DNA from 4 places in the Streptomyces sp. NPDC111507 genome. Region 1 is predicted to be linked to each of the others. Evidence: riboswitches for the same ligand, from Rfam matches in the RefSeq annotation. Region 1 holds a riboswitch; each other region holds the start of a gene.

Region 1 (7,380 bases):
CTACCCCGAGGGCCACCCGTACCACCACACCCCGATCGGGTCCATGGCGGACCTGGACGCGGCGACCCTGGAGGACGCCCGCGCCTTCTTCCGCACCTACTACGCGCCGAACAACGCGGTGCTCTCCGTGGTCGGGGACATCGACCCGCGGCAGACGCTCGCCTGGATCGAGAAGTACTTCGGCTCCATCCCCGGGCACGACGGCAAGCCCGCCCCGCGCGACGGCTCGCTGCCCGAGGTCATCGGCGAGCAGCTGCGCGAGGTCGTCGAGGAGGAGGTCCCGGCGCGCGCCCTGATGGCCGCCTACCGGCTTCCGGAGGACGGCACGCGCGCGGCCGACGCGGCCGACGTGGCGCTCACCATCCTCGGCGGCGGCGAGTCGTCCCGGCTCTACAACCGGCTCGTACGCCGCGACCGCACCGCCGTCGCGGCCGGGTTCGGCCTGCTGCGGCTCGCCGGAGCGCCCTCCCTGGGCTGGCTGGACGTGAAGACGTCCGGTGACGTCGAGGTCCCGGTGATCGAGTCCGCCGTCGACGCTGAGCTCGCCCGGTTCGCCGAGGAGGGCCCCACGGACGAGGAGATGGAGCGCGCCCAGGCCCAGTTGGAGCGCGAGTGGCTGGACCGGCTCGGCACGGTCGCCGGCCGCGCCGACGAACTGTGCCGGTACGCCGTCCTGTTCGGCGACCCGCAGCTCGCCCTGACGGCCGTACAGCGCGTCCTGGACATCACGGCCGAGGAGGTCAAGGAGGTCGCGAAGGCCCGCCTGCGACCCGACAACCGCGCGGTGCTCGTGTACGAGCCGGTCGCTGCCGACACCACCGAAGAGGACGAGGAGGCGGCGAAGTGAGCGAGCTCGCCACCATGGACTTCCACCCGCAGCCCCAGGCGGGCCAGCCCAAGCCCTGGGCCTTCCCGGCGCCCGAGCGCGGCACGCTGGACAACGGCCTGACCGTGCTGCGCTGCCACCGCCCCGGCCAGCAGGTCGTCGCCGTCGAGGTGCTGCTCGCCGCGCCGCTGGAGGCCGAGCCCGCGGGCCTCGACGGCGTCGCCACGATCATGGCGCGCGCCTTCTCCGAGGGCACCGACAAGCTCTCCGCCGAGGAGTTCGCCGCCGAGCTGGAGCGCTGCGGCGCCACCCTCGACGCGCACGCCGACCACCCCGGCGTACGGCTGTCGCTCGAAGTGCCCGTCTCGCGCCTGCCCAAGACGCTCGGGCTGCTCGCCGACGCCCTGAGGGCACCGGCGTTCGCGGACAGCGAGGTCGAGCGGCTGGTGCGCAACCGGCTCGACGAGATCCCGCACGAGACGGCCAACCCGGCCCGGCGTGCCGCCAAGGAGCTCTCCAAGGAGCTGTTCCCGGCGACCTCGCGCATGTCGCGCCCGCGCCAGGGCACAGAGGAGACCGTCCAGAAGATCGACTCGGCGGCCGTACGCGCCTTCTTCGACAAGCACGTACGTCCCGCCACGTCGGCCGCCGTGATCGTCGGCGACCTGACCGGCGTCGACCTCGACGCGCTGCTCGCCGAGACGCTCGGCGACTGGACTGGTTCGTCCGCCGAGCCGCGCCCCGTGCCGTCGGTGGCCGCCGACGACACCGGCCGTGTGATCATCGTGGACCGCCCCGGCGCGGTCCAGACGCAGCTGCTCATCGGCCGTGTCGGCGCCGACCGGCACGACCGTGTGTGGCCCGCCCAGGTGCTCGGCACGTACTGCCTCGGCGGCACCCTCACCTCGCGCCTGGACCGCGTCCTGCGCGAGGAAAAGGGCTACACCTACGGTGTGCGGGCGTTCGGCCAGGTCCTGCGCGCCGCGCCGGACGGAACCGGTATCGCGATGCTCGCCATCAGCGGCTCCGTGGACACCCCGAACACCGGCCCGGCGCTCGACGACCTCTGGAAGGTGCTGCGCACCCTCGCCGCGGAGGGCCTGACGGACGCCGAGCGCGACATCGCCGTACAGAACCTGGTGGGGGTGGCGCCCCTCAAGTTCGAGACCGCGGCGGCCGTCGCGGGCACGCTCGCGGACCAGGTCGAGCAGTACCTGCCGGACGACTACCAGGCGACGCTGTACCAGCAGCTCGCCGCGACCGGCACCGTGGAGGCCACCGCGGCCGCCGTGAGCGCCTTCCCGGTGGACCGTCTGGTGACCGTCCTCGTCGGCGACGCCGCGCAGATCCAGGAGCCCGTCAAGGCCCTCGGAATCGGTGAAGTGACCGTCGTTTCGGCGGAGTAGAGGTTCAGCGGAGCAGCCGCTCAGCCGGCGGTAGGCCGAACCGCACGCGGAGCGGAAGAGCGTGACTCCGTAGGGCCCGGGTGACTGAAGAGTCGCCCGGGCCCCTTTTTGATCGGATTTCCGCTCGGGTTCTCGCTCGGACTTCGTCCCCAAGATGTCCGTATTGGTAGGGAGGTTGCCCGTCTGCCCTGTGGCATGCACTACAAAACCCGTGATCCGTTTGTTGATTGAAAGACGCCCCGTCTAGCGTCGGTGCGGCTGTTCGTCAGGCAGTGCGCCGCGCCCGCGGCACCGGACAGTCATCGCCGAGTCCCCGTACGGCGCGAGCCAGGGGAGCCGGGGACCCACACGTAGTCCCTGGGGTGAATCGGACGCCCTCCCTGGAGGGGTCCGTAGGAGACCTTCCTGCTCCGAACCCGTCAGCTAACCCGGTAGGCGAGAGGGAAGGAAAGGATCAGCCCCTACATGGCGTTCACCTGTGGCCCCGGGAAACACCGTCGTCCGAGCCGCGTGAAGCGCTCCACCAAGAACGCCGTCGGCGTTGCCGCGCTCACCACCACCGGTGTCATCGGAACCCTGGCCGCCCCGGCAGTCGCCGCGGACGCCTCCGTCGAGCAGACCGGGCTGACCCAGGCGGTCACCCTCGGCGACAACGTCGCCGCCCAGATCGACGCGCAGGCCGCCGCACAGCAGCGTGCCGCCGACGAGGCCGTCGCGCGCAAGAAGGCCGAAGAAGCCGCGCGCAAGAAGGCCGCCGAGGAGGCGAAGAAGGAGCGCGAGGCCAAGGAGCGCGCCGCCCGCGCCGCCGAGCGCAAGCGCCTCAACACCTTCGTCCTGCCGATCACCGGCTCGTACATCTCCACCGGCTACAAGACCGGTGGCAGCCTCTGGTCCTCCGGCAGCCACACGGGCGTCGACTTCCACGCCGCCTCCGGGACCTCGGTCCACGCGGTCGGCTCCGGCACGGTCGTCACGGCGGGCTGGGGCGGCGCGTACGGCAACCAGATCGTCCTGAAGATGCACGACGGCACCTACACGATGTACGGCCACCTGTCGTCCATCGGTGTCTCCGTGGGGCAGACGGTCACCCCGGGCCAGCAGATCGGTCTCTCCGGCTCCACCGGGAACACCACCGGGCCGCACCTCCACTTCGAGGCCCGCACGACGGCGGAGTACGGCTCCGACATGGACCCGGTCGCCTATCTCCGCTCGCACGGCGTGAACGTCTGACGCTCGCACACCCCGAACGTCCGACGACCGGCGTCAACACTTCCGAAGCCCCGGCTCCCCCCAGCCGGGGCTTCGTCGTTTCGAACGGCTGTCTGTCCAAAAAATATCCATGGATTCCGGCCTGCCATCGGAAATTCCGGTTCTCTGCAATAGAGTCGCTGAACAAGCGTCAATCGACCGCGTTTCGCGGGGATTAAGGCGGAGGTCCGGTCATGCGCATTCCCGCGCACTCGGTATGCACGGCGATCCGTGACGACATCGTCGCGGGTGTCTACGAGCGCGGCAGCCGGCTCACCGAGGAACTGCTCGCGCGCCGCTACGGCGTCTCGCGGGTCCCCGTGCGCGAGGCGCTGCGCACGCTGGAGGCCGAGGGCTTCGTCGTCACTCGCCGACACGCGGGCGCGTGCGTCGCGGAGCCCACCGAGCAGGAGGGCGCGGACCTGCTCGAGATGCGCACGCTCCTGGAGCCGCTGGGCGCCGCGAGGGCCGCGCAGCGGCGCACCGAGGCCCACCTCAAGGTGCTTCGAGGCCTGGTCAGACTGGGGCAGGAGCGGGCCAGGAGGGGGAACAGCGAGGATCTGCGGTCGCTCGGCAGCTGGTTCCACGAGACCCTCGCGCAGGCCTCCGGGAGCCCGGCGCTGACCTCCACGCTGGCCCAGCTGCGGCACAAGATCGCCTGGATGTACGCGGTCGAGGCGCCGGCCAATCCGGCGGAGTCCTGGGCGGAGCACGGCGGGATCGTGGACGCGGTGGCGCGCGGCGACAGCGAGCGGGCGCGGGCCGTCACGGCGCTGCACACCGAGCGCGCGACGGTCGCGCATCGGCTGCGTTTTCCCGGCGGGGGAGATCGTCCGGAGCGTGTGAGGACTTCGCAACATCCCGTAAACATGACGGGCGTGCGTCATTAACACCGGCGCCGTATACAAAGAGGGGTAATTTGCGGGGGATTATTTCTGCTGCCCGCAATGAGAAAAGCGAAGGGCCCGCCCGATGTTTTCAGGCGAGCCCTTCGAATGCGTGCGGGGCGGGGTCTTTTGGTGTGAAGGCCACTCCCGCCATGAATTGCGGAACCCCGTTCGGGGGCTCTTTCTCAGACGGTCTCGGGGAGCTCCTCGAGACCCTCCGCCACCAGCTTCGCCAGCCGGTCGAGCGCGGCGTCCGCGCCCTCGGCGTCCGAGGCGAGGACGATCTCCTCGCCACCCTGGGCGCCCAGGCCGAGGACCGCCAGCATGGAGGCCGCGTTGACGGGGTTGCCCTCCGCCTTGGCGATCGTCACGGGGATACCGGAGGCCGTGGCCGCCCGGACGAAGATGGAGGCGGGACGGGCGTGGAGGCCCTCGGCCCAGCCGACGTTGACGCGGCGCTCAGCCATGTGATGCTGCCCTTCAGGTGTTCAGGGTTGTCTAGACCAGTGTTCCACAACGTGAAGCGAGTCCGGGCAGGGTGCTGTTCCCGTCCCGAACTCCGCGTCGGATCCCGGCCTGGATCCGACTTCGGTGCCCCCAGCCTGCCTCGCGCCGTTGTCGGACGCGAGCCGTACTCTGGGGCCCATGCAGACCTCGTCGGACCGGCACGAGTACCCCTCCCACTGGGAGGCCGACGTGGTGCTGCGCGACGGCGGCACCGCCCGCATCAGGCCCATCACCGTCGACGACGCCGACCGGCTGGTGAGCTTCTACGAGCAGGTCTCGGACGAGTCGAAGTACTACCGCTTCTTCGCGCCCTACCCGCGCCTGTCCGCCAAGGATGTCCACCGCTTCACGCACCACGACTTTGTGGACAGGGTGGGACTCGCGGCCACGGTCGGCGGCGAGTTCATCGCCACCGTACGCTATGACCGTATTAATGCCGATGGTCGGCCCGCCTCGCTGCCCGCGGACGAGGCCGAGGTCGCCTTCCTCGTACAGGACGCCCACCAGGGCCGCGGCGTCGCCTCGGCCCTCCTGGAGCACATCGCGGCCGTCGCCAGGGAGCGCGACATCCGCCGTTTCGCCGCCGAGGTACTGCCCGCCAACAGCAAGATGATCAAGGTGTTCACGGACGCCGGGTACCAGCAGAAGCGGCACTTCGAGGACGGCGTCGTACGCCTGGAGTTCGACCTCGAACCCACCGACCGCTCGCTCGCCGTGCAGCGCGCGCGGGAGCAGCGCGCCGAGGCGCGGTCCGTGCAGCGACTGCTCGCGCCCGGCTCGGTCGCCGTCATCGGAGCGGGCCGCACCCCCGGCGGGGTGGGACGCAGCGTTCTCGACAACCTGCGCGCGGCCGGTTTCACCGGGCGGCTGTACGCCGTGAACAAGGCACTCCAGGCGAAGGAGATCGACGGCGTTCCGGCCCACCGCTCCGTCCGCGACATCGCCGAGCCCGTCGACCTCGCGGTCGTCGCCGTGCCCGCGCCGTACGTCCCCGAGGTCGTCGCGGAGTGCGGCGAGCACGGCGTGCAGGGCCTCGTGGTCGTCTCCGCCGGGTTCGCCGAGAGCGGTCCCGCCGGACGCGAGCGCCAGCGCGCACTCGTCCGCCAGGCGCGTACGTACGGGATGCGCATCATCGGACCGAACGCCTTCGGGGTCATCAACACCTCCCCCGAGGTGCGCCTCAACGCCTCGCTCGCGCCGGAGATGCCGCGCCCCGGGCGGATAGGCCTGTTCGCCCAGTCCGGCGCGATCGGGATCGCACTGCTCTCCCGGCTGCACCGGCGCGGCGGCGGCGTCACCGGCGTGACCGGCGTGTCCACCTTCGTCTCCTCCGGGAACCGGGCGGACGTGTCCGGCAACGACGTACTCCAGTACTGGTACGACGACCCGGACACCGACGTCGCCCTGATGTACCTCGAATCCATCGGCAACCCGCGCAAGTTCACCCGGCTCGCCCGGCGGACGGCGGCCGCCAAGCCGCTGGTCGTGGTCCAGGGCGCGCGGCACGCCGCCGCTCCCCAGGGGCATGCCGTACGGGCCACCCGGCTGCCGCACGCCACCGTGTCCGCGCTGCTGCGGCAGGCCGGGGTGATCCGGGTCGACACGATCACCGAGCTGGTCGACGCGGGGCTTCTGCTGGCCCGCCAGCCGCTCCCCGCGGGACCCCGGGTGGCGATCCTCGGCAACTCGGAGTCCCTGGGACTGCTGACGTTCGACGCGTGCCTGGCCGAAGGACTGCGACCGCTTCCTCCGCTGGATCTGACCACGGCGGCCTCGGCGGAGGACTTCCACCGGGCGCTGACGAAAGCCCTCGCCGATGACAGGTGCGACGCCGTGGTGGTGACCGCCATACCGGCCGTGGGGGAGACGCCGGCCCAGGACGCGGCCCTGGCTCAGGCCCTGCGATCGGCCTCGGCCTCGGCCCCGGCGAAGCCGGTGCTCGTGGTGCACGTCGAGCTCGGCGGGCTCGCGGAGGCCCTGTCCGCGGCGGCCAGCACCGCACCACAGGCGGCGTCCACGGCACCCGGCGCGGGCCAGGCACCCCGTCCCGCCGAACGCCCGGCCACCGCCGTGGGTGGTCCCTCGGAGGCGAGCCCCCGGCTCATCCCCGCCTACCCCGCCGCCGAGCGCGCCGTCCGCGCCCTCGGCGAGGCCGTGAAATACGCCCAGTGGCGGCGCGAGGTGGCCGACCCTGGCAAGGTCCCCGAGTACGAGGACATCGACGAGAAGGGCGCCGCCGAGCAGATCGACGAGCTGCTCTCCCGGGGCTCGGGACTGACACTCGCCCCCGAGGACGCCTGCGTGCTGCTCGGGCGGTACGGCATCGAGGTGCACCGGGCACTGCCCGCGCCGACACCCGACGAGGCCGCGGTGGCCGCGCGCACTCTCGGTTACCCCGTGGCCCTCAAGACCACCGCACCGCACCTGAGACACCGCGCCGACCTGGGCGGCGTACGCCTGGATCTGACGGACGAGGCGCAACTGAGGAGGGCGTACACGGAGTTGA
Region 2 (7,380 bases), on a different contig from region 1:
GCTGTCAGCCGAGCACCCTTCCCCCGCTCTGTACGTCCTGTACATTTTTTACAGAACCCTTCACAGGAGGCGCGTGCCATGAATGAACCGTCCGCCCGTCACGTCCTGTCCGAGTTCACCGAACGGACGAGCATGGGGCACCGGACCCTGGATCCGTACTCGAAGCTGCTCGACGAGCGGATCGTGTTCCTCGGGACGCCGATCGACGACACCTCGGCGAACGACGTGATGGCGCAGTTCATGCACCTCGAATATCTGGCACCGGACCAGGACATCGCGCTGTACATCAACTCCCCCGGCGGCTCGTTCAGCGCGATGACGGCGATCTACGACACGATGCAGTTCGTCAGCTGCGACGTGCAGACCACCTGTCTGGGGCAGGCCGCTTCGGCCGCCGCCGTGCTGCTGGCCGGCGGTGCGCCGGGCAAGCGGTTCGCACTGCCGGGAGCCCGGGTGCTGATCCACCAGCCGTCACTTCCCGAGCCGGTACAGGGACAGGCGAGCGATCTGGCCCTCCAGGCCGAGGAGTTGATGCGCACTCGGAGGCTGCTGGAGGACATGCTCGTACGTCACACGGGGCAGAGTCCTGAACAGGTCGCCGCCGACATCGAGCGGGACAAGATCCTGGACGCTCGGGCCGCGTTGGCGTACGGACTGGTGGACGGGATCATCCCCAGCCGCAAGACCTCGCGCACCGCGCCCGGTGCGAGGAACGCCACACCCGACGCGAGGTGATCCGCCGATGGTGCCCGAACTGCCCCCGCTGCCCGCGCTGACGCGCGCCGAGGCCGAGCTGATCGACCGTTACCTCGACGTGGTCGACCTGCTGGGCCGTATCAACCCGGCCAGGCCCGGAGACACCTACCGCGGGCTGCGTGCCGCCCAGGCGCTGGTCGCCAAGGCCACCGAGCTGCGGGACGCCCTCGCGCTGATGCACCAGCGCGGCGAGAGCGAGGTGCACGCACCGACGCTGGCGCAGGCTCTGCGCGTCCTCGACGGTGAGCGGCGGGCGGCCCGCGTCACCCTGCCGCCCGACGCCGACAACTGACACACCCACACCCGGGTCGCCGTGCGCGCCGAGTCGGCGAGGCGTCCGGCCCGGGGTTCAAACGGACCAGATGGTGTACCCCCTGATGGAGTAGTCACAGGCCCCTTCGGGGAACCGAAAAAGTTGCGCAACGCGCGTAGCCCGGAGGCGGAATGAGACGCTCCGGTGCTGGTGGGCGCGTCGTCGGCGCCCCCAACATCGCCCGAACAGAGGGTCGTCCACCCGAACGGGTGAGTGGTGAGTAACGCCACAAATCGCCGGTTCCGCTCGGATTTTCTGACCGCTATGCGTGAAGATCCCTTCCGACGACAAGCCCCCGCCACAGCGGCGGGGCGGTCCGGGCGGACGCCGAGTCCTGCCGCTGCCCGGATGACCGGTCGACAGAAGTGCATCGGCAGGAGTGGAGGACCCAGCAAGACGGGTCGCCGGAGAGATCCGGGCGGCCCTTGGGGTGAAGCCGCGCAAGCGGCCGGGCTACTTCGCCAGCCCGAATCCGACAGGTCATCCTTCACAGGCGGCTGACGAAGGGTTGCGCATGACTGCGCTCAATCGTGTCCCGTCGCTGTGGACCCGGGCCGGTACGGCCTCGGCGCTCACCCTCGCCGCCGTGGGCGGCAGCCTTGTGGTTCCTGGCGTCGCATCCGACGCCGAAGCGGCCACGCTGGCGACGAAGGCACTTCAGGTCGCGGCTTCCAAGAAGGGCTCCCCGTACCAGTACGGCGCCGCCGGGCCACGCCGCTTCGACTGCTCCGGGCTCACGCTCTACTCGTACAAGAAGGCGGGCAAGACGCTGCCTCGTACGGCCGCGGCGCAGTACAACAAGACACACCACATCTCCGCGTCCCACCGCAAGGCCGGAGACCTGGTGTTCTTCCACTCGGGCCGGAACGTGTACCACGTCGGCATCTACGCCGGGAAGGGAAAGATCTGGCACTCCCCGAAGACAGGGGAGGTCGTGAAGCTGCAGAAGATCTGGACGAAGAGCGTCTGGTACGGCCGGGTCAGCTGACCTGCCCGAGGGGGTGCCGCCGGCCGGCACCCCCTCGGGGTTCCACCCCCGGGCGTGAAAAGCGGACGAACCGGTTACTCGTTCACCATGGCTGAGCGACCTTCCCCCGAGGAACGGAACGAGACGCCCCTGGAGCGCGCCGATCGCAACTTCGGCGAGTTGCTCCAGGAGCTGCGCGTCACGCAGACCGGTGTGCAGATCCTCTTCGCGTTCCTGCTGACGCTGGCGTTCACCCCGCGCTTCCCGTCCCTCGACACGGTGCAGCGCGCCACGTACGTCACCACCCTCCTGCTGGCCGTGGCGGCCGCCGCGCTCTTCACGGCGCCCGCCGCGTTGCACAGGTCGCTGTTCCGGCAGGGCGCGAAGCCGACCATCGTGCGGGTCTCCTCCGTCCTGGCCACGGTCGGGATGGGCGTGCTCATGCTGGCGCTGACGGGATCGGTGCTGCTCGTCGTGGACGTGGCGCTGGGACGCGCCGCCGGGATCGCCTCGGGCGCGGGCACCCTGCTCGTCTGTGTGGCGCTGTGGGGCCTCCTGCCCGGCCTGGTGCACCGTGCCGTCGTCAGCGGAGCGACGGCTCCGAAAGAAGCACCGGACCGAGAACCGTGAGCGCGCTCATCGCCGGACCGCCCGCGGGCACGAACCGCGGCAGTCGGCTGAGGAGGGTGCTCGGCGCCTTCGGGTCGAGCGCCTCGGTGACGAACCCCTGCCGCGGCGGGCGGTCCGTCCCGACCGCCGCCGGCCGCACCGGCCGGACAGCGCGGTCGTAGCGCAGATGGTGGCCGGGACGGCGGCGGCTCCGGTGGGGCCGCGGTCGCCGGGACCGGGAGATCCGCGCCGTACGATCTCCGTCGCCCGCCGGGCCGGGGACCGGTCGGTGCCGCCGACCGAGGTCTTCCGGGCCCCGCCGCGAGGCGCCGGACGGGGCGGACACGACAACTGAGCCGCTCCTCAGGGCTCTTGTGGGCCACCGGCCGTCACCGGCTGGGCCGGCACCGTCCAGGGCAGCTCGATGGCGACCGTCTTGCCGCCCTCGCGGGTGGGCCGGACGACGAGTCTGCCGCCGCATTCGGCGGTCAGCCAGCGGATGATCACCATGCCGCGCCCGTTGTCCTGCTGGACGGCGGCGGGCAGACGTTTGGGAAAGCGCGGATGGCTGTCGGTGACGCCGATCCGCAGATGTTCATCTCGGTCGAGCCGGACGTCCACCGTGAAGGTGGGCGACTGTCCGAAAGTGTGTTGGACGGCGTTGGTGGCTAGTTCTGACACGATCAGGCGTACGGTGTCCGCGACTTCGGCGTCGCACGGCAGGCCCCATTCGGCCAGCACATCGGCGACGAATTTCCGGGCCGCGGAGACCGAGGCGGGATCGCTCGGCAGAGTGACGGATGCTTCCTGGTGATCTGCCATGGCGACGTCGTCCCTTTCCCACGGGACCGGAGTCCGACACGGAGCGGATGGTTCGAGTACGGTCCCGGACTGGTGCTTCGCGCCAGACTGCCATCACTGGGCCGGTCACGGGTGCGATCCACCGAGATATGCATATATCTGTCGCTCGATGCGGTGAACTCTGCGACGGCGGAGCGTATTTGGGCGGCTCGGGAGGAGTAAGGAGTACGGCCATGCAGCACGGTCCCGCGGTGCGCCGCCGCAAGCTCGGTGCCGAACTGCGCGCGCTGCGCGCCGATGCGGGTCTCACCAGTGGTGAGGCGGCCCGTCTCGTCGGCTGGCACCAGTCGAAGGTGAGCCGGATCGAGACCGGTATCAGTGGAGTGAAACCGGCCGATGTGGAGCGCCTGTTGGACGCCTACGCCGTCACGGGGCACGAGTTACGGGAGCTCCTGGTTGGCCTCGCGGGTTCCGAGGGCAACGGCCGCCATCACTGGTGGCACGCCTACCGCGGCGTCCTGCCGCCCACGTACCGCGACTTCATCAGTCTGGAGTCCCAGGCCAGCGGCATGCGCACGCTGGAGACCTCGGTGGTACCCGGACTGCTCCAGACGTCCGAGTACGCGCGGGAGGTGACCCGGGTCGCCGTCGGCGGCCTGGAGGACGGCAAGCTCGACGCTCTCGTCGAGGTGCGCCTCGCCCGGCAGGACGTCCTGCGTTCGAATCCGCCGCTGGAACTGACCGCGGTCCTGGACGAGGCCGTGTTAAGACGCGAGGTCGGCGGCCCGGAGGTGATGGCTCGGCAACTGGAGCGTCTGCGGGAGGCTGCCACCCTGCCTCAAGTGCGGCTTCAGGTCCTGCCGTTCGCCGCGGGAGCCCATATCGGCGTCACCGGGCCTTTCGTTATCTTCTCATTTCCGAACACAACTGATCTGGATGTGGTTGTTCTCGACCACTTGACGAGTAGCCTCTATCTCGAACGGAAAGAAGACCTTCAGGCCTACACCGAGGCCTTCAACGCCCTTCAGTTCCACGCCCTTTCGCCCGAGGACTCGTTGGACTACATCGCCGGGATAGGTGACGGCGCGTAAGGAGGCACCCCCATGACTGCACTGCCTCGGTACGTACTTTCCAGTACTTCACTCCACGACGTGCGATGGCTGCGCAGCAGCCGCAGTACGGGAATGAACAACTGCGTCGAGACGGCCCGACCCGGCCCAGGACCCTGGGCCGGACTGGTCGCCGTGCGCGATTCCAAGAACAAGGCGGGCCCCGCCCTGCTCTTCACTATCGCCAGTTGGGAGGGCTTTGTCGCCGGACTGAACTGATCACGCCGACGGCGTGCTCGATCTGTGCGTCGGTGAGGTCCGCGCGGGCGGTCAGCCGCAGCCGTGAGATGCCGTCCGGCACGGACGGGGGGCGGAAGCAGCCGACGGCGAGTCCCGCTTCCCGGCAGTCGGCGGCCCACCGCACGGCCTGTTCGGGGGACGGTGCGCGCACGGAGACCACGGCGGCGTCCGGTCGTACGGCTTCCAGGCCCTCGGCGGTCAGCCGGGTGTGCAGCGCCGTCGCCACCGCGCGAGCCCGGGCGGCGCGCTCCGGCTCACGGCGCAGCAGCCTGAGCGCCGCGAGGGCCGCGCCCGCCGCCGCGGGCGCGAGACCGGTGTCGAAGATGAAGGTGCGCGCCGCGTTGACCAGGTGGTCGATGACCGGGGCGGGGCCGAGGACGGCTCCGCCCTGGCTGCCGAACGACTTGGAGAGCGTGGCGGTCACGACCACGTCCGGCGCGCCCGCGAGCCCAGCGGCCTGCGGGGCGCCCCGGCCGCCGTCGCCCAGGACGCCCAGCCCGTGTGCGTCGTCGACGAGCAGCGCCGCGCCGTGCTCGCGGCAGGCGGTGGCGAGTTCGGCCAGCGGGGCCGCGTCGCCGTCCACCGAGAAGACCGTGTCGGACAGGGCGACGGCAGGACCCTCGTGCGTGCCCAGCGCCTTGCGCACGGCGTCGGGGTCGGCGTGCGCCACGACCTGGGTCGCGCCCCGGGCGAGCCGGCAGCCGTCGATGAGGGAGGCGTGGTTGCCCGCGTCCGAGACGACCAGCGAGCCGTGCGGCGCGAGCGTGGTCACGGCGGCGAGGTTGGCCGCGTAGCCGGAGGAGAAGACGAGCGCGGACTCGAAGCCGCAGAATTCCGCCAGCTCGCGTTCGAGTTCGCCGTGAAGTTCGGTCGTGCCGGAGACGAGCCGCGAGCCGGTCGCACCGGCGCCCCAGCGGCGCGCGGCCTGTGCGGCGGCCGCCGTGATCTCGGGGTGGTGGGCCAGCCCGAGGTAGTCGTTGCTCGCCAGATCGAGAAGGGGTGAGTCGGCGGCGCGGGGGCGCAGGGTGCGGACGAGTCCGGCCTGGCGGCGCTGGTGCGCCTGCTCGTCGATCCACGCGAACGGCGATCCGGCCATGCTGGTGCCTCCGGGCCCTGGGAGTGGTCGTGAGGGGGTCATGAAGGTGGTCGTTTTGTAGGCAGTGCACAGACCCTAGCGGGGCGACGCGGCGCCCATGATGTGGCAATACCCACACCGAGAATTATCAGGCACAGGATCAACACAGGTCAGAGGCTGTATCACACCCTGGACCGAAGACCGTTTCTCACGATCTGTTGAGCTGCCCCGAGTTTCGTAGCGGCCGATCTTGTGTGGCTCAGGCGGCGTTCGGGGTGGTCAAAGAGCGGTAGTAAGCCGTCTCGAACTCCTCGGGTGGGAGGTAGTCACTCCATGAACGCGTCAGCCGCCCAAGACACCGTCGAGGCAGTCCCGCACCGGCCCGTACAGGCCACGCGGAACCAGCCGTTCTCAGACCTGCCGGGATCTTGCCGGTCGAGCGCGGCCAGCACGCGAGTCGGATCGTCGATCAGATCGAACAGGGCGCTGGTCCGTCGCGCCCACTGCTCTGGATCCTCTCCCTCGGCGAACGCCGCGGCCGACGCGAACTGGTCATGGAGGTTGACCGGCAGTCTGCCGGCCAGGGACGCACCGAGCTCTCGGCCCAGGACGGCTCGCGACGATGACGGCCGCATGAAGCGGGCCGGCTTGCCGGTCGCCGGGACGGCGGTGCCGCTCACGCCCTCGAGAGCCGCGACGGCATCGCGCGCCCAGCCGCCATCCCAGGTGTCGGGGAGCGGAACAGCGATCCGCTGAACGTTGGCGATCGCGTCCCTCCCCAGCGCGAGCGAGAGCCCTCCCGGGTCCTCGTGGTAGTTGAGGTAGCGGGCGACGTCGACGCCTGGCGGGCAGACCTCGTCGAGCACGACGTCGCCGACGAAGTTGCCGGGGTCGACGAGCCACCCCTCCCGCACCACGACGGATGGCTTCAGACGGACCAGATACAGATAGAACTGGCTGCGCTGGTCAGCCTGGTCGCGGATCCGACGCAGCATGTTGTGGACAGCGGCCTCGTACGTGCCGACGTGGAGCGCCTTCGCCCACTGGCGCGCGGCCCACGCGGCAACCCGCTGCTCTCCACCCATCACCCTGCGGGCCTCGGGAGTCAAGACGGCTGCCGGGTCGAAATCCCGTGTCGGCCCGCCGCAGCTCGTAGGCGACAGCGGCAAGCACTTGGCGGATGTCCCGGGCATCCAGTCCGCCGACGGGCCGGCGCACATCGCGGCGCCGGATGGCCGGATGCTGCTCCAGCAGTACGTCAACCAGCCGCCGATAGGCCTCCATACGGCGCGTGGGCAGCGGGCCGCTGGACCACATCCCGGCCAGCATCAGCAGGAACAGCGGAACGGCGGCCAACGCCTTGAGGTCGGCCACGGCCTTGACTTCGTCCAGGAAGCGGTCGGCGGTCTCACCCGTGAGGCGCTGCGCAACTTGATCTGCCTTCGGTTCGCCTGCGGCTGTGGCCGGCTCGGCGGTCACAGCCCTGGCGAACGCAGCCCGTGTCATGCTC
Region 3 (7,380 bases), on a different contig from region 1:
AATTCGTTTCGACGCCGTGCGACCGAGGCGCACGCGGCTCCGGGGCGAAGCCCCGGCTTCGGGGCGCGGGGAACCGCGCGCTCAACCCCCACCCACCCGCAGACAAAACACTCCGGGCACATGGGGATCCGGGGCGAAGCCCCGCCCTGGGGGACGCGGGGAACCGCGCGCTCAACCCCCACCCACCCGCAGACAGATCACGCACCGGGAGGACGCGGCGCAGCCTGCTCACTCCCCCTCGGACGGCGGCTCCGCCGCCACCACGCACGCACCCTTGCGCCACCACTCCGGCAGCATCGCGATCGCCTCGTCGCCCAGCGGATTCACCCCGGGCCCCGCGGCCAGCGAGTGCGCCACCAGCACATGCAGACACTTCACCCGGTCCGGCATCCCACCGGCGCTCGGAAAGCCCGCCAGTACCTCGATGGCGTCACGCCGCGCGATGTAGTCCTCGTGGGCGGCCCGGTACGCGGCGGCCAGCTCGGGATCGGTCGCCAGCCGGTCCGTCATCTCCTTCATGACGCCGTTGGCCTCCAGCGTGCCGATCGCGGAGGCCGCGCGCGGGCACGTGAGGTAGTACGTCGTCGGGAACGGCGTACCGTCCGGCAGCCGGGGCGCCGTCTCCACCACGTCCGGCTGACCGCAGGGACAGCGGTGCGCGATCGCCCGCAGCCCGCGCGGCGGCCGGCCAAGCTGTTGCTTGAAGGCCTCGACGTCCGCGTCGGTCGGCTCGGTGCGCGGGGTGGGCGGCGGGGGCGTTTCCATGCCTGTGCTCAAATCTCTTTCTTCTTCAATTCACCGGTCGTCAGGTCACCGGTCGGAGTGGTCCGACTTGTCGACGCCGTCCCAGACGTTGGCGTACCAGGGGCGGGTTGCCACCCCCAGATCCGTACGCGACTGCTTCGCCGCGTCCGGGTCGATCACGACATATCCGGTCTCGCCCGGCATCACATAGTGCAGCCGTTCCCGGATCTGCTGCTTCGCGTACGCGTCGTCCTGCCACCGCGCCTTGAGGTCACGCAGCTGTTCGACCCGGGCGCGGGCCCGCTCCTGCTGTCGCTCCAGATCGGCGATCTCGGCGCGCTGGGACACGTACTGCCTTATCGGATACGCGAGGGCGACGATCAGAGAACAGAGTACGAGAGCCAGCAGCGCGGCGCGGCCGGTCAGACGTGAGCGGCGGGCCTGGCGCTTGGTCTGCGAGCGGTAGACCCGGGCCGCCGTCTGCTCGCCGAGCAGCTTCAGCCTGGTCGCGGTGGAGAACCGGTCCCGGTCCTTCGCGGCCATGTCCCGCCTCCCGTTCACACGCGCGTACGTCCCCGGACACGGTACGGGACCGGGTACGGGGACGTACGTACGACTGGCTAAGGCTTGACCCTCTGCGGGTGTCAGCCCTTGAAGCGCGGGAAGGCGCTGCGGCCCGCGTACACCGCCGCGTCGTCGAGGATCTCCTCGATGCGCAGCAGCTGGTTGTACTTGGCGACGCGGTCCGAGCGGGCCGGGGCGCCGGTCTTGATCTGGCCGCAGTTCACCGCGACGGCGAGGTCGGCGATGGTGACGTCCTCGGTCTCGCCGGAGCGGTGGGACATCATGCACTTGAAGCCGTTGCGCTGGGCCATCTCGACGGCGTCCAGGGTCTCGGTCAGCGAGCCGATCTGGTTGACCTTGACGAGCAGGGCGTTCGCGGAGCCCTCCTCGATGCCGCGGGCCAGGCGCTCCGGGTTGGTGACGAAGAGGTCGTCGCCGACGATCTGGACCTTGTCGCCCAGCTTCTCGGTGATGACGTTCCAGCCGGCCCAGTCGTCCTCGTACAGCGGGTCCTCGATGGAGACCAGCGGGTACGCGGAGACGAGCTCCTCGTAGTACTCGGTCATCTCGGCGGCCGAGCGGGACTTGCCCTCGAACTCGTACTTGCCGTCCTTGTAGAACTCGGACGCGGCGACGTCGAGCGCGAGCGCGATCTGCTCACCGGGGATGTAACCGGCCTGCTTGATGGCCTCGAGGATGAGGTCGAGCGCGGCGCGGTTCGACTCCAGGTTCGGGGCGAAGCCGCCCTCGTCGCCCAGGCCGGTGGACAGGCCCTTGGTCTTCAGCACCTTCTTGAGGGTGTGGTAGACCTCGGCGCCCCAGCGCAGGGCCTCGGAGAAGGACTCCGCGCCGATCGGGGCGATCATGAACTCCTGGATGTCCACGTTGGAGTCGGCGTGCGAGCCGCCGTTCAGGATGTTCATCATCGGAACGGGCAGCAGGTGCGCGTTCGGGCCGCCCAGGTAGCGGAAGAGGGGGAGGTCGGACGCCTCGGAGGCGGCGTGCGCGACGGCGAGCGAGACGCCGAGGATGGCGTTGGCGCCGAGCGAGCCCTTGTTGTCGGTGGCGTCCAGGTCGAACATCGCCTGGTCGATCAGGCGCTGCTCGGTGGCGTCGTAACCGACGAGCTCCGGGCCGATCTGCTCGATGACGGCGAGGACGGCCTTCTCGACACCCTTGCCGCCGTAACGGTTGGGGTCACCGTCACGCAGTTCGATGGCCTCGAAGGCGCCGGTGGACGCACCGGACGGAACGGCGGCACGACCCGTGCTGCCGTCGTCGAGGCCGACCTCGACCTCGACCGTGGGGTTGCCTCGGGAGTCCAGGATTTCCCGGGCTACGACGACGTCGATGGACGGCACGAGCATCTCCTTCTGGGATGTGACGCGGGTACGCGGAGCCTGTGATGGCTTCGCGACATGAGCCTAACCGCCCCGGGGGGATCGGCCAGCCGGTCGCCCACCCCTTGGGCAGAACTGAACGTACACATTGTTCCAGAACGGAACAAAAACGGGTACGGAAATCTGGGTACGAAACGCTCCGTACGAAATGCCGGAGACGAAAAACCCCGCTCCGGCGCGTACGGGGGAACACGCACCGGAGCGGGGAGCCCGTGGGGACGGGGGCGACCCTCACCGGGGTCTCCAGTGTGGAGACCCCTTTTATGTGGGACCTGTCATTCAGCTGGGGTGAAGCTGCCGATCATCAGCTGAGGTGCAGCTGCTGACCCGGGTAGATGACGTCGGCGTCGTCGACGATGTCCTTGTTCAGCTTGAACAGCTGCTGCCAGCCACCCTTGACCTTCTTCTTCTCGGCGATCGAGCTGAGGCTGTCACCCTTGACGACCTTGTACTCGCCGTCACCCTTCTTGACCTTCTTGCCGGTCGGGGTGGAGACGGTCTTCTGGGCGGCCGGGCGGGACGCCGAACGGGAGGCCGCGGTGTCCGTCGAGCGGGTGGTGGTGCTGGCGCTCGGCGAGCTGTTCGACGAGGAGCTGTTCGAGGAAGACGAGGTCGACGGGGTGCTCGCACCGCCGGTGTACGCGGCGCTCGACAGGCCCGTGCCACAGGTCGGCCAGGCGCCCTTGCCCTGCGCGGCGAGGACCTTCTCGCCGACGGTGATCTGCTGGGACTTGGACGCCTGGTTGGCGGTCGCGGCGTACGCGGTGCCGCCGTACGCGGCCCAGGTGGAGGTCGAGAACTGCAGACCGCCGTAGTAGCCGTTGCCGGTGTTGATGGACCAGTTCCCGCCGGACTCGCACTGGGCGACGGCGTCCCACTGGGAGGCGGTGGCGGCGGAGGCGTTGCCGGCCGCCATCAGCGGAGCGGCGATGGCGACACCGGTGACACCGGCGAGCGTGGCGACACGAGTGGCCTTGGACGGACGGCGGTGCTTGCCCTTGCTGGAAAACAGCATGGAGAGATCCCCTCACCGACGCCTGCGAGGTGAGCTGTCGGGTTCGGGCGGGTGAGTGCCCGGCCGTGCGCTCTGAGCGCTCGGCTTCACCCCAAGCCGCTCCCGGTCAACTACCGGGCGCGGCGCATACCTTGGGTCCCCCGCTCCTGCCTACGGCGCTGACGCGTCGACTGTTCCCGTACGGCCGTTGGCAGGATTCGGCGTTGACGACCGTCGGGGCCCGCTGTGGCGAGCGGTCATGACCGTAAGCAGCCGATCGGCTGAATTCCAAAGACGATCAGGGCCTTTGAGATCCATCTCTCACTCGCGCCAAACCGGACATTACACAGCGAACCGTGACGCGAACTGCCCCTACTTTTGGCCCGATTCGGCACCAACTGCAAGGCTCTGACCGGGAAGGATGAGGTTCGGGTCGACGCCGACCGTCTTCTTGTTCGCTTCGTACAGCTCGGCCCATCCGCCTTCGAGGTCAAGGGCGTCCGCGATGGTCCAGAGATTGTCTCCGGCGCGCACGACGTAGGAGCCGTCGACGACATCGCGGGAGGCGCCGGCGCCGCGCGAGGCATGCCGCCCGGAGGAGTCGTCGCTACGGCCGTCCACGGCGCTGTCGGTGGTGTTCTCGTCCGCGGTGCCGCCGCGGTGGCGTCCCGCACCGGTCGTCGCGTTCTCGGACGTACCGGAAGAGTCGTCGCCCTGGCCGGAGTTGCCCGAGTTATCGCTCTTCGACGCATCCGTGTCGGAGCCGTCCGCCCCCTGGGCGTCGCCGTCGGTGTCGGCCTTCGTCGTGTTCTCGGCCGCCTTCCCGGTCGCCTTCGAGGACGAACCGGATGAAGCAGAGTCAGACGAAGATGAATCGGACTTCGAGCTGGAAGACTTGGACGAGGTTGAATTCTTGGACGAACTGGACGAATCGGAGGAACCGGATGAATCCGCCGTACTGGACGAGTCGTTCGCCACGCCCGTGTCGACCAGGATGTCGCCCGAGTTCTTGCTCAGCCCGGAGAGCGGTCCGCAGGTCGGCCAGGGGGTGACGCCCTGGTGGTCGAGAAGCTTCTCGGCGATGGCTATCTGCTGCGAGCGGCTGGCCTCGTCGGCGCTCGACGCGTAGGTGAGGCCGCCGTACTTCTCCCAGTCCGCCTGGCTGATCTGGAGTCCGCCGTAATACCCGTTGCCGCTGTCGGCACTCCACTGGCCGGCGCTCTCGCACTCGGCGACCCGGTCCCACGTGGTGCCGTCGGCCGCGCTCGCGCTGGTGGCACCGAGCAACGGGATCGCGATGGCGGATCCGGTCACTCCTGCCGCGACGATGAGGGCCGGGGCCTGACGGGGGCGACGATGGCGGCCGTTCCCGGAGAGCATGCGGAAGCCTTTCACGTGACAGCAGGTGACTACGCGACGTGTGAGTCGCGTTGACGAGTGAACGTATCCGCACCCGAACACTTGTCACAAGTCGATGCAGCGTAGATCACGTGAAGATCACAGAGTTGAGTGCGCGTCAGGTTTAAGCGCCCGCAGGTGTAGGGTCGCCCGCTATCGCGCGACCGGTACCGGAGGTGTGAACTCCACTGGAAGCGTGCGCAATCCGCGCATAATGAGCCCGCCGCGCCAGCGCAAATCGGCCGAATCTCCCGCGAGTTGAAGGTCGGGGAGTCGGGTGAGGAGGGTGGCGAGCGCGGTCTGGCCCTCCAGGCGGGCGAGCGGGGCGCCGAGGCAGTAGTGGATGCCGTGGCCGTACCCGAGGTGTTGGTTGTCACGGCGGGAGAGGTCGAGCGTGTCCGGCTGTTCGAACCGCGCGGGGTCACGGTCCGCAGCCGCGAGGACCACGAGGACGGGGTCGCCGGGCGCGATGCCCTGCCCGCCGATGCACACGGCCTCGGTGGCGAACCGCCACGTGGCCAGTTCCACCGGCCCGTCGTAACGGAGGAGCTCCTCGACGCCGGTCTCGAGGAGTTCGCGTTCGCGGGCGGCGAGGGACTTCTGGAGGCGCGCGCGCTGCTCGGGGTGGGTGAGGAGGGCGTACGTGCCGTTGCCGATGAGATTGACGGTCGTCTCGAACCCGGCGAAGAGCAGGATGAAGGCCATGGCGGCGGCCTCGTTCTCCGTGAGGTGCTCGCCGTGGTCGGACGCGCGGATGAGACCGGAGATGAGGTCCTCACCGGGCGCGGGCGTGTCGGGAAGGCCTTCCCGCTTCTTGTGGATGAGTTCGAGCAGATACCCGCGCATCTTCTTGACCGACCGCGCGACCCCGCCCCGCGGTCCGCCACCGTGCCGGATCATCATCCCCGCCCAGTCCCGGAAGTCGTCCTGGTCCTCGCGGGGCACGCCCAGCAGGTCGCAAATGGCGTAAATGGGAAGCGGGAACGCGAACTCGTGGATCAGATCGGCGGAACCCTTCTCCGCGAAATGGTCGATCAGCTGATCGGTGAGTTCCTGCACGCGTGGCGCGAACTCGGCCACGCGTCGCGGCGTGAACGCCTTCGAGACCAGCCGCCGCAGCCGGGTGTGGTCCGGCGGGTCGATGTTCAGCAGATGCGTCATCAACTCGGCCTTGCGCTCCCCCGGAATACCCGTCTTCCCTTTCGCGTGGGCGGGTTCGTCGTGGTGCGCCGGATTCTTGCTGAGCCGCGCGTCGGCGAGCGCCTGCTTGGCGTCCGCGTACCGCGTCACCAGCCAGGCCTCCACCCCACTCGGCAGCCGCGTCCTGTGTACGGGGGCGTGCTCCCGCAGCCAGGCGTACGCGGGGTACGGATCGCTGGCGAACTCCCAGGTGAAGAGTTCCGGGGCGGGGCTGAACGGCGGCGGCTGATCGGTCACTCCCTGACGGTATCCGGAGGGAGGGGAGGGACGGCGCGGCGGAGGGAGAGGGAGCGGGGTGGGGGCGGTGCGGGGGTGGGGGGCGGCGTGTGTGCGTGAGGGGTGGTGCGGGCCGTGCCCCGTTCATCCCGGGCCATCCCGAAATCGGCTGCTGTTTGACTCCACGGCTCGCCTCCTCCATAAATTCGCGCCGTGGACCCCGAAATACTCAGATCCAGCTTCGCGGTCGTCGAAAGGCGGGCCGAGTTCGCGGTCAAGTACTTCTACTCGCATCTCTTCCGGCACAACCCGGACGTCCGCGGGCTCTTCCCCCTGGACTTCCCGGAGGACATGGAGCGACAGCGGGACCGGTTGTTCGCGGCACTCACGTATGTGATGGAGCGGCTGGAGGATCCGACGCTGCCGGGGTACCTGCGCGAGCTGGGACGGGACCACCGGAAGTACCTGGCCGAGCCGGAGCACTACGCCGCCGTCGGGGCGAGCCTGATCGCCGCGTTCGCCGCTGTCGCGGGGTCGGCCTGGAGCGCGGAGGCCGAGAAGGCCTGGGCCGAGGCGTACGGGGCGATCACGAACGTCATGCTCCAGGGCGCGTGGGAGGCACAGCACGCGGGTGAACCGCCCTGGTGGGACGCCGAGGTCGTGTCCCGCACCCGGCACGGCGACGACCTCGTCGTCCTGACCCTCCGCCCACGTCACCGGCTGCGCTACTCCCCCGGCCAGTACGTCAGCGTCAGCGTCCCCCATCTGCCGGGCATCTGGCGCCCGTACTCGCTCGGCAACGCGCCCCGCGCCGACCACACCGTCGACCTGCACGTCAGCCGCGTCGAGGACGGGGTGCTGTCC
Region 4 (7,380 bases), on a different contig from region 1:
AAGGGCCTGTTCGGGCTTGTAGGGCTGCTCACGACCGCGAACATCTTCATCGCGGTGCTCTGGACCTGACGGCCCCCCGAAGGCCCCCACGGACGGCTACGGCGCTTCCGGACAGCGTTACAGATGCCCGACCGCTACGGCTCCCGCGGACGCCTGACCGCTACGGCCGCCACCGCCAGCCACGCCGCGACCGAGATCCACAGCAGCACCTGCCCGAGCCCCCTGAGCCGGCCGACGCCGATGGCGGCCGCGACCGACAGCGTCGCCACCGCCGTCATCCCCAGCGGGAACACGGTCGCCCAGCGCAGCACGTCGTAGTGCGGTCGGGGCCACAGGGCCTCCGCCACGGCCAGCACGCAGTACGAGCCGAGGACGAGCACGAGCAGCGCCTCGGTCACCCAGCGCAGCACGCCGTTGTCGTCGTTGTTCCACAGATAGATGTTCGCCTGGTACGCGAGGATCAGCTTCGACCCCGCCAGCGCCGAGATGGCGAGCGCGCCGCCCGCGACCCACTGGTCCCCGGCGCCCGTGGCGACCTCGCGGTAGTCGAAGTAGAACAGTGCCGCCGCGTAGAGCACGAGCCCCAGCCAGAACAGCACCAGCGCGGTGTGCGCGAGCCAGTCCGTGTGCGTCGCGGGGGCGAGCGTCGCGCCCAGCACCGCGAGCCCCTGCGTGGCCACACAGCCGAGGAACACCCCTCCGGGCATACGGGGCCGCCATTGCCGTACGACCAGGAGGAGCAGCCCCGGCCAGAGCGCCGCCGACAGGGCGAGCAGGGCCTCGGCCGGCACCTTCCACCCCAGCGTGACCAGCCGCGTGCCGAGCACGGTGGTCGCCGCGACCGCGGTGAGCGCACTCGGTGTACCGGCCTCCGTCAGCCACCGCTCCCGCTCTCGCAGCAGCCGTACGACGAAGGCCGCGGCGAGCCCGAGCCAGCCGACGGCCGCCAGGGCCAGCACGATCCGGGACAGGACCTCGTAGCCGGTCTGCTCCAGCCCGATCGAGATGATGCCGGTGGCCAGGATCGCGGCTCCGGCGCCCGGCGGACTCTGCGCCCACCAGCTGCGCAGGCCGGTCCACCGGGTGCCGGGCGGGGAGATGGCTGACATGGGCCCGATGCTAAGGACCTTCGAGCGGGTTGGCGGCGGGCCACGCGCGCGTGGAGCTCGATGAGCCCCACGCGCGCGTGCCGGGCGTCGAGGCGTTAGGCCGGACGCACCACGCTGTGGATGATCGACTCGCCGCCGTAGAAGATCGACTCCTCGCGGACGTACGCGCCCGGCTTGGGGGCGTGGATCATCATGCCGTTGCCGACGTACAGGCCGACGTGGCTGATGTCGTCGTAGAAGAAGACGAGGTCACCGGGCTTGATGTCGGAGAGCGGGACCGTCGTGCCCACGTTGACCTGGTCCCAGGTGGTACGCGGGAGATCGACGCCGGCGGCCTTCCAGGCGGCCTGCGTGAGGCCGGAGCAGTCGTAGGAGCCGGGCCCGGTCGCGCCCCAGACGTACGGCTTGCCGACCTGGGTGCGGGCGAAGGCGAGGGCCTTGTCGGCCTTGGCGGTGTACGAGGAGTCGCTGGCCGAACTGCCGGAGGTGCCGACGGAGCCAGTGGTCCCGGAGGTGCCGGAACCCGTCTGCTGCTGAGCGGCCGCCTCCTGAGCCTTCTTCTGCGCCGCGGCCTGCTGCTGGGCCAGCTCCGCCGCCTTGCGGTCGGCCGCTTCCTGCTTCTTCTTCTCGATCGCCGCGAGCCGCGCCTTCTCCTCGGCGGTCAGCTTCGACAGCAGGGAGCGGGCCTCGGCGAGCTTGCGCTGGACGTCGGCCTTGGACGTCCTCAGCGCGCTCTGCGTCGTGGTGAGCGTCTGCAGGCTCTTGGAGGCCTCCGCGCGCTTCTTGGTGGTGGCGGCCTGCTCGGTGACGTAGTCGTCGACGGCCGCCTTCTGGCGGGTGGTCAGACGGTTCATCAGCTGGGTCTGGTCGAAGTAGTCCTGCGGATTGTCGGCCAGCAGGAGGCTCGCGGTGTCGGGGGCGGCGGCGCCGGTGCGGTACTGCGCCGCGGCGAACGAACCCAGTTCCTCGCGCGCGGTGTTGAGCTTCTCGGTGCGCTGGGCCACGTCGTCGAGGAGGGAGTCGACGCGCTTGCGCTGCTGGGCGGTCTTCTCCCTGGTCGCGTTGTACTTCTCGGTCGCCGTCTCGGCCTGGTGGTAGAGGTCGTCGACCTTCTTCTCGACCTCTTCGATGCTCGGCTTGGAGTCGGCCGAGGGCGCGGCGTTCGCCGTCTGGGAGAGCAGGGCCACGGAGGTGAGGGCCGCCGTGGCGAGGGCGGGAGTCCGTATGCCCGCTATGCGTGTACCTGTAGGACTCCACTTGCGATGCGACGCCAAGGTGGCGACTCCTTCCGTCATCCGCCTACCGAGTTAGCTGTCGGGTTCGGGCGGGTACGTCCGGAAGGTTTGCCCTACGGTCCGTGCCCCAGTGGACAATTGGACCGATTCACCCCAAGGTCGGTTGGGTCCCCGGCTCCGGCTGCCACGCGGGCGCACCGGACTCGGCGGAGGCCGCACGGCCCGGCGGTGTTCGCCGGTTGGGTCGAGCGGCCTGCCCGGCACGCTAGCCAACTCATAAGTGTTCTGTGAAGTTTGATGTGCGATATGCCCGATACATTTTTGTGACCTTGACTCTGGCAGCCATTGATCGGGACTGGCTGTGGCTGACCGTAATGAAACGATCCTGAACGGTGACGGCGTCCGCGGTGGAAAGGGCGGCGGAAAGAGTGGCGGAAAGCGATCGGGCGCCGTCACGGAAAGCGATCATGCGCGATCGCGGAAAAACCGGTCGGGTTTTCAGGGTGGCCGCGGGTTGTCAGTGGGGCCGCCTAGACTCGGAGAGCGATGAGCAGCCTCTTTGATGACAGCTTTCTGGCGGACCTCCAGCCTTCCGGGGCCCACGAGGAAGAGCCCCCGCCGCCGCCCGAGGACGGAGCGGCGGAGCCGCTTCCGGACGACCTGTTCGGCGGCCGCTTCGACGCGCCCGCGAGCCGGGACGCCTACTACCGCGACGGCGCGCCCCGCCCCGCCGTGGACCCGGCGGCCCTGCTGGACGGGCTGAACGAGAACCAGCGCGCGGCCGTGGTGCACTCCGGCTCCCCGCTGCTCATCGTGGCCGGCGCGGGCTCCGGCAAGACCCGGGTGCTCACCCACCGCATCGCCCATCTGCTGGGCGAGCGCCATGTCCACCCCGGCCAGATCCTCGCGATCACCTTCACGAACAAGGCCGCGGGCGAGATGAAGGAGCGCGTCGAGCAGCTCGTCGGCCCGCGCGCGAACGCGATGTGGGTGATGACCTTCCACAGCGCGTGTGTGCGGATCCTGCGCCGGGAGAGCAAGAAGCTCGGCTTCACCTCCTCGTTCTCGATCTACGACGCCGCCGACAGCAAGCGGCTGATGGCGCTCGTCTGCCGTGATCTGGATCTCGATCCCAAGCGCTTCCCGCCCAAGTCCTTCAGCGCCAAGATCTCGAACCTGAAGAACGAGCTGATCGACGAGGAGGACTTCGCCGCCCAGGCCGCCGACGGCTTCGAGAAGACCCTCGCCCAGGCCTACGCGATGTACCAGTCGCGGCTGCGCGAGGCCAACGCGCTCGACTTCGACGACCTGATCATGACCACGGTCAACCTGCTGCGCGCCTTCCCGGACGTCGCCGAGCACTACCGTCGCCGCTTCCGCCACGTCATGGTCGACGAGTACCAGGACACCAACCACGCGCAGTACGCGCTGGTGCGTGAGCTGGTCGGCACCGGCGCGCAAGACGAGGACACCCCGCACGGCGAGCACGACCTGCTCCCCGCCGAGCTGTGCGTCGTGGGCGACGCCGACCAGTCGATCTACGCCTTCCGCGGCGCGACGATCCGCAACATCCTCCAGTTCGAGGAGGACTACCCGAACGCGACGACGATCCTCCTGGAGCAGAACTACCGCTCCACGCAGACGATCCTCTCCGCCGCCAACGCGGTCATCGAGCGCAACGAGTCCCGCCGGCCCAAGAACCTGTGGACCAACGCGGGCGCGGGCGCGCAGATCACCGGCTATGTCGCGGACACCGAACACGACGAGGCGCAGTTCGTCGCCGAAGAGATAGACCGTCTCACGGACGCGGGCGAGGCGAAGGCCGGAGACGTCGCCGTCTTCTACCGAACGAACGCCCAGTCCCGTGTCTTCGAAGAGATCTTCATCCGCGTCGGCCTGCCCTACAAGGTCGTGGGCGGCGTCCGCTTCTACGAGCGCAAGGAGGTCCGGGACGTCCTGGCCTACCTGCGTGTACTGGCCAACCCGGAGGACTCGGTCCCGCTGCGCCGCATCCTCAACGTGCCCAAGCGCGGCATCGGCGAGCGCGCCGAGGCGATGATCGACGCGCTCTCGCAGCGCGAGAAGATCAGCTTCCCGCAGGCGTTGAAGCGCGTCGACGAGGCGTACGGCATGGCCGCGCGGTCCACGAACGCGGTCAAGCGCTTCAACACGCTGATGGAGGACCTCCGTACGATCGTCGAGTCCGGTGCGGGCCCGGCCACTGTCCTGGAGGCCATCCTCGAACGCACCGGCTACCTCGCCGAGCTGCAGGCCTCGACCGACCCGCAGGACGAGACCCGGATCGAGAACCTCCAGGAACTCGCCGCCGTGGCCCTGGAGTTCGAGCAGGAGTCCGGTGCGGGTGAGAGCGAGACGCCCGTCGGGCTCGCCGCCTTCCTGGAGCGGGTGGCCCTGGTCGCCGACTCCGACCAGATCCCCGACGAGGACGAGGACGGCTCCGGCGTCATCACGCTGATGACCCTCCACACCGCCAAGGGCCTGGAGTTCCCGGTCGTCTTCCTCACCGGCATGGAGGACGGCGTCTTCCCGCACATGCGCGCGCTGGGACAGGTCAAGGAGCTGGAGGAGGAGCGGCGCCTCGCGTACGTCGGCATCACGCGCGCGCGGGAGCGGCTGTACCTCACCCGTTCGTCCATGCGCAGCGCCTGGGGCCAGCCCTCGTACAACCCGCCGTCCCGTTTCCTGGAGGAGATCCCGGAGACGCACCTGGAGTGGAAGCGCACCGGCGCGACCGCTCCCATGCCCTCGGGGCCCGTCTCCGGTGTGGCCGCCTCGCTGTCGTCCTCGCGTTCGCGGTCCGCGGCGTCCGGTGCCTCCGGCTTCGCGACGCGCCGCGGGGTCTCCGAGAAGCCGGTGGTCTCACTCGCGGTCGGCGACCGGGTCACCCACGACCAGTTCGGCCTGGGCACCGTGGTCGGCGTGAAGGGTACGGGTGCGAACGCGGAGGCGACGGTCGACTTCGGCGAGGCGAAGCCGAAGCGGTTGCTGCTGCGGTACGCGCCGGTGGAGAAGCTGTAGTCCTACGGGGTGGCAGCTTGGCGCCCGGCGACGGCGTTCGGTCACGTCGCCGGGGGAGGGGCCGATGGATTACGTCAGGCCCGAGGCCCCGTGGATCACGTCGGGTCCAGGCCGTGGCTGCGCAGCCACGGCAGCGGGTCGATCGCCGAGCCGCCCGCGGGGCGGACCTCGAAGTGCAGGTGCGGACCGGTCGAGTTGCCGGAGTTCCCGGAGAAGGCGATCTGGTCTCCGGCCTTCACGACCGTCCCCGACGGCACCTTGTAGCTGGAGAGGTGGCAGTACCAGGTCTCCGTGCCGTCCATCGCGGTGACGATCGCCATGTTCCCGTACGCGCTGTTCCACTGCGTCCGTACGGTGCCGTCGGTCGCGGCCATCACCGGCGTGCCGTACGACACCGGGAAGTCGATGCCCGTGTGCACGGACATCCAGTTGATGCCGGCCTGGCCGAAGTAGGCGCTGAGGCCCTTCTGCGTGACCGGGAGCACGAATTTCGGCCGCAGCCGCTCCTTGCGAGCCGCCTCCGCCGCCGCCTTCTGCTTCTCGGCGGCCTGCTGAGCCTTGAGGTCGATACGTTCCTGCGTCCGGCTGGCCCGGTCGGCGAAGTCGTCCGCGCCCGCGGAGAGGCTCTGGAGCTGGGTGTCCAGTTTGTTGTTGGCGGCCGACGGCTTCACCGCGGTCCCGTCGGACGCGCTGAGGGTCGTGTTGTCCTTGCTGTCGTTCCCGCCGATGGTGCCCACGGAGGCGGCGGCGATCCCCGCGACCCCCATCACACAGGCCGAGGGCACCGCGACGGTCAGCAAGGCGGAACGCTTCGCCGGGCTGCGTCGCCGGGAACGGGACGCGGACCGGTTCGCGGCACGGGGGGCCGGAATGACCTCTTCCATGTCCTCCAGCAGTGGCGCGTCCTGCGCGTCACCGGCGTCCTCGAACTCGTCCTCCGGGGCGCCGGATTCGTCGTACGACACCTGCTCGAAGGTCGCGGTCGCCTGCTGGTCGAAGGGCCGGTCGTCCACGTCGGACTCGGACACCGGCTGATGCTCGTAGGCCTCGGCGGCGAGCTGCTGCTCGTACGAATCGGCCTGCTGGTGCTGCTCGTACCCGTCGTACGGGTCGTGTTCGCCCGCGGTGTTCCACTGCGTGGCGTCGTACGCGCCCGTCTCCTGGGTGTGCGCGGTCCACTGCTGGGTCTGGCCGGTCTGTTCGGCCTGGCGCCAGGCGGCCGCGTCCCACTGGCCGGTGCCTTCGGGGCCCGGGTGCTGCGCGGGGATGTTGGCGAGCTGCTGGTATCCGCTCGCCCAGGCGGTCGTGTCGTAGGCACCCGTGTCGTACGCGGCCTGGTGCTGCGCGGCGTACGGGTCGTAGTGCGGCATCTGGTGGCTGCCGGTGCCCCACTGCGTGGCGTCGTACGAACCCGTGCCGTCGCCGCCCGACATGTCGCCGAAGAGAGGATCGGCCGCGAAGGTCGAGGTCTCGAAACCCGTGGTCTCGAAGCTTCCGGTCGCGTACGTACCGGCGGTGGCGTAGCCGTCGTACGAGGTGAGGTCGCCGTACTGGGCATCCTGGCCACCGTACGACGCATAGGGCGCCGCGGCGGCATCGGAGGCCGGAGCCGGGGCCGTTACGGTCCCCGACGGGTGACGGTCGTTCACCAACTTCTCTTTCGCCTCGACAACAGGGGCTGGCAGAGCAGTGCGGTGACTGTACCCGGCGGTACGCGGGCGCGACAATCTTCCGCAGGTTTCCTCCACTCGGGAAACGGGCATTCGGCCGTGTTTCGGGGGAGGGCGGGCACGGCTTTGGCCTGGCGTTCGATTGTCGTTCGATGTTGAGGGTGTTCTGTGGGGGTGTCACGCCACTGTCAGGCCCCCGGTTTCGGCGGCGGGCGCGGCGACGGGACGGGCCTGTGTCTCCTCGAAGTCGAGTGCCTGCCGTATCCCGGCGGCGACCGCGGGGTGGACGGGAAGGGCGAGATGTCCGATTCCGCTCACTTGGACGCT

The links. Region 1 has a riboswitch for cyclic di-AMP ahead of ACZ7M2_RS43440 (M23 family metallopeptidase). Riboswitches for the same ligand answer to the same signal wherever they lie in the genome.
Region 2: it holds a riboswitch for cyclic di-AMP, as region 1 does, so the genes downstream of both, ACZ7M2_RS24355 (C40 family peptidase) here and ACZ7M2_RS43440 (M23 family metallopeptidase) in region 1, are expected to answer to the same signal.
Region 3: it holds a riboswitch for cyclic di-AMP, as region 1 does, so the genes downstream of both, ACZ7M2_RS18165 (transglycosylase family protein) here and ACZ7M2_RS43440 (M23 family metallopeptidase) in region 1, are expected to answer to the same signal.
Region 4: it holds a riboswitch for cyclic di-AMP, as region 1 does, so the genes downstream of both, ACZ7M2_RS10970 (C40 family peptidase) here and ACZ7M2_RS43440 (M23 family metallopeptidase) in region 1, are expected to answer to the same signal.

Annotation. Positions count from the first base shown of each region.
Region 1 covers NZ_JBVKBU010000018.1:65,882-73,261, reverse strand. Annotated here, with positions in the region: gene ACZ7M2_RS43450 (M16 family metallopeptidase) at 1-847, shown strand, start outside; gene ACZ7M2_RS43445 (M16 family metallopeptidase) at 844-2,232, shown strand; cyclic di-AMP (ydaO/yuaA leader) riboswitch at 2,526-2,685, shown strand; gene ACZ7M2_RS43440 (M23 family metallopeptidase) at 2,698-3,462, shown strand; gene ACZ7M2_RS43435 (GntR family transcriptional regulator) at 3,675-4,370, shown strand; gene ACZ7M2_RS43430 (HPr family phosphocarrier protein) at 4,553-4,834, opposite strand; gene ACZ7M2_RS43425 (bifunctional acetate--CoA ligase family protein/GNAT family N-acetyltransferase) at 5,013-7,380, shown strand, end outside.
Region 2 covers NZ_JBVKBU010000006.1:29,880-37,259, reverse strand. Annotated here, with positions in the region: gene ACZ7M2_RS24365 (ATP-dependent Clp protease proteolytic subunit) at 79-735, shown strand; gene ACZ7M2_RS24360 (hypothetical protein) at 743-1,048, shown strand; cyclic di-AMP (ydaO/yuaA leader) riboswitch at 1,426-1,580, shown strand; gene ACZ7M2_RS24355 (C40 family peptidase) at 1,584-2,057, shown strand; gene ACZ7M2_RS24350 (DUF6328 family protein) at 2,145-2,666, shown strand; gene ACZ7M2_RS24345 (ATP-binding protein) at 3,009-3,467, opposite strand; gene ACZ7M2_RS24340 (helix-turn-helix domain-containing protein) at 3,680-4,537, shown strand; gene ACZ7M2_RS24335 (DUF397 domain-containing protein) at 4,550-4,774, shown strand; gene ACZ7M2_RS24330 (8-amino-7-oxononanoate synthase) at 4,734-5,891, opposite strand; gene ACZ7M2_RS24325 (hypothetical protein) at 6,197-6,865, opposite strand; gene ACZ7M2_RS24320 (NACHT domain-containing protein) at 6,837-7,380, opposite strand, start outside.
Region 3 covers NZ_JBVKBU010000004.1:102,040-109,419, forward strand. Annotated here, with positions in the region: gene ACZ7M2_RS18150 (DUF501 domain-containing protein) at 229-765, opposite strand; gene ACZ7M2_RS18155 (FtsB family cell division protein) at 811-1,287, opposite strand; gene eno (phosphopyruvate hydratase) at 1,389-2,675, opposite strand; gene ACZ7M2_RS18165 (transglycosylase family protein) at 3,013-3,723, opposite strand; cyclic di-AMP (ydaO/yuaA leader) riboswitch at 3,728-3,891, opposite strand; gene ACZ7M2_RS18170 (LysM peptidoglycan-binding domain-containing protein) at 4,075-5,097, opposite strand; gene ACZ7M2_RS18175 (cytochrome P450 family protein) at 5,254-6,537, opposite strand; gene ACZ7M2_RS18180 (globin domain-containing protein) at 6,730-7,380, shown strand, end outside.
Region 4 covers NZ_JBVKBU010000002.1:765,961-773,340, reverse strand. Annotated here, with positions in the region: gene ACZ7M2_RS10980 (hypothetical protein) at 1-69, shown strand, start outside; gene ACZ7M2_RS10975 (tellurite resistance/C4-dicarboxylate transporter family protein) at 135-1,109, opposite strand; gene ACZ7M2_RS10970 (C40 family peptidase) at 1,205-2,383, opposite strand; cyclic di-AMP (ydaO/yuaA leader) riboswitch at 2,391-2,563, opposite strand; gene pcrA (DNA helicase PcrA) at 2,891-5,383, shown strand; gene ACZ7M2_RS10960 (M23 family metallopeptidase) at 5,479-7,146, opposite strand; gene ACZ7M2_RS10955 (esterase/lipase family protein) at 7,231-7,380, opposite strand, start outside.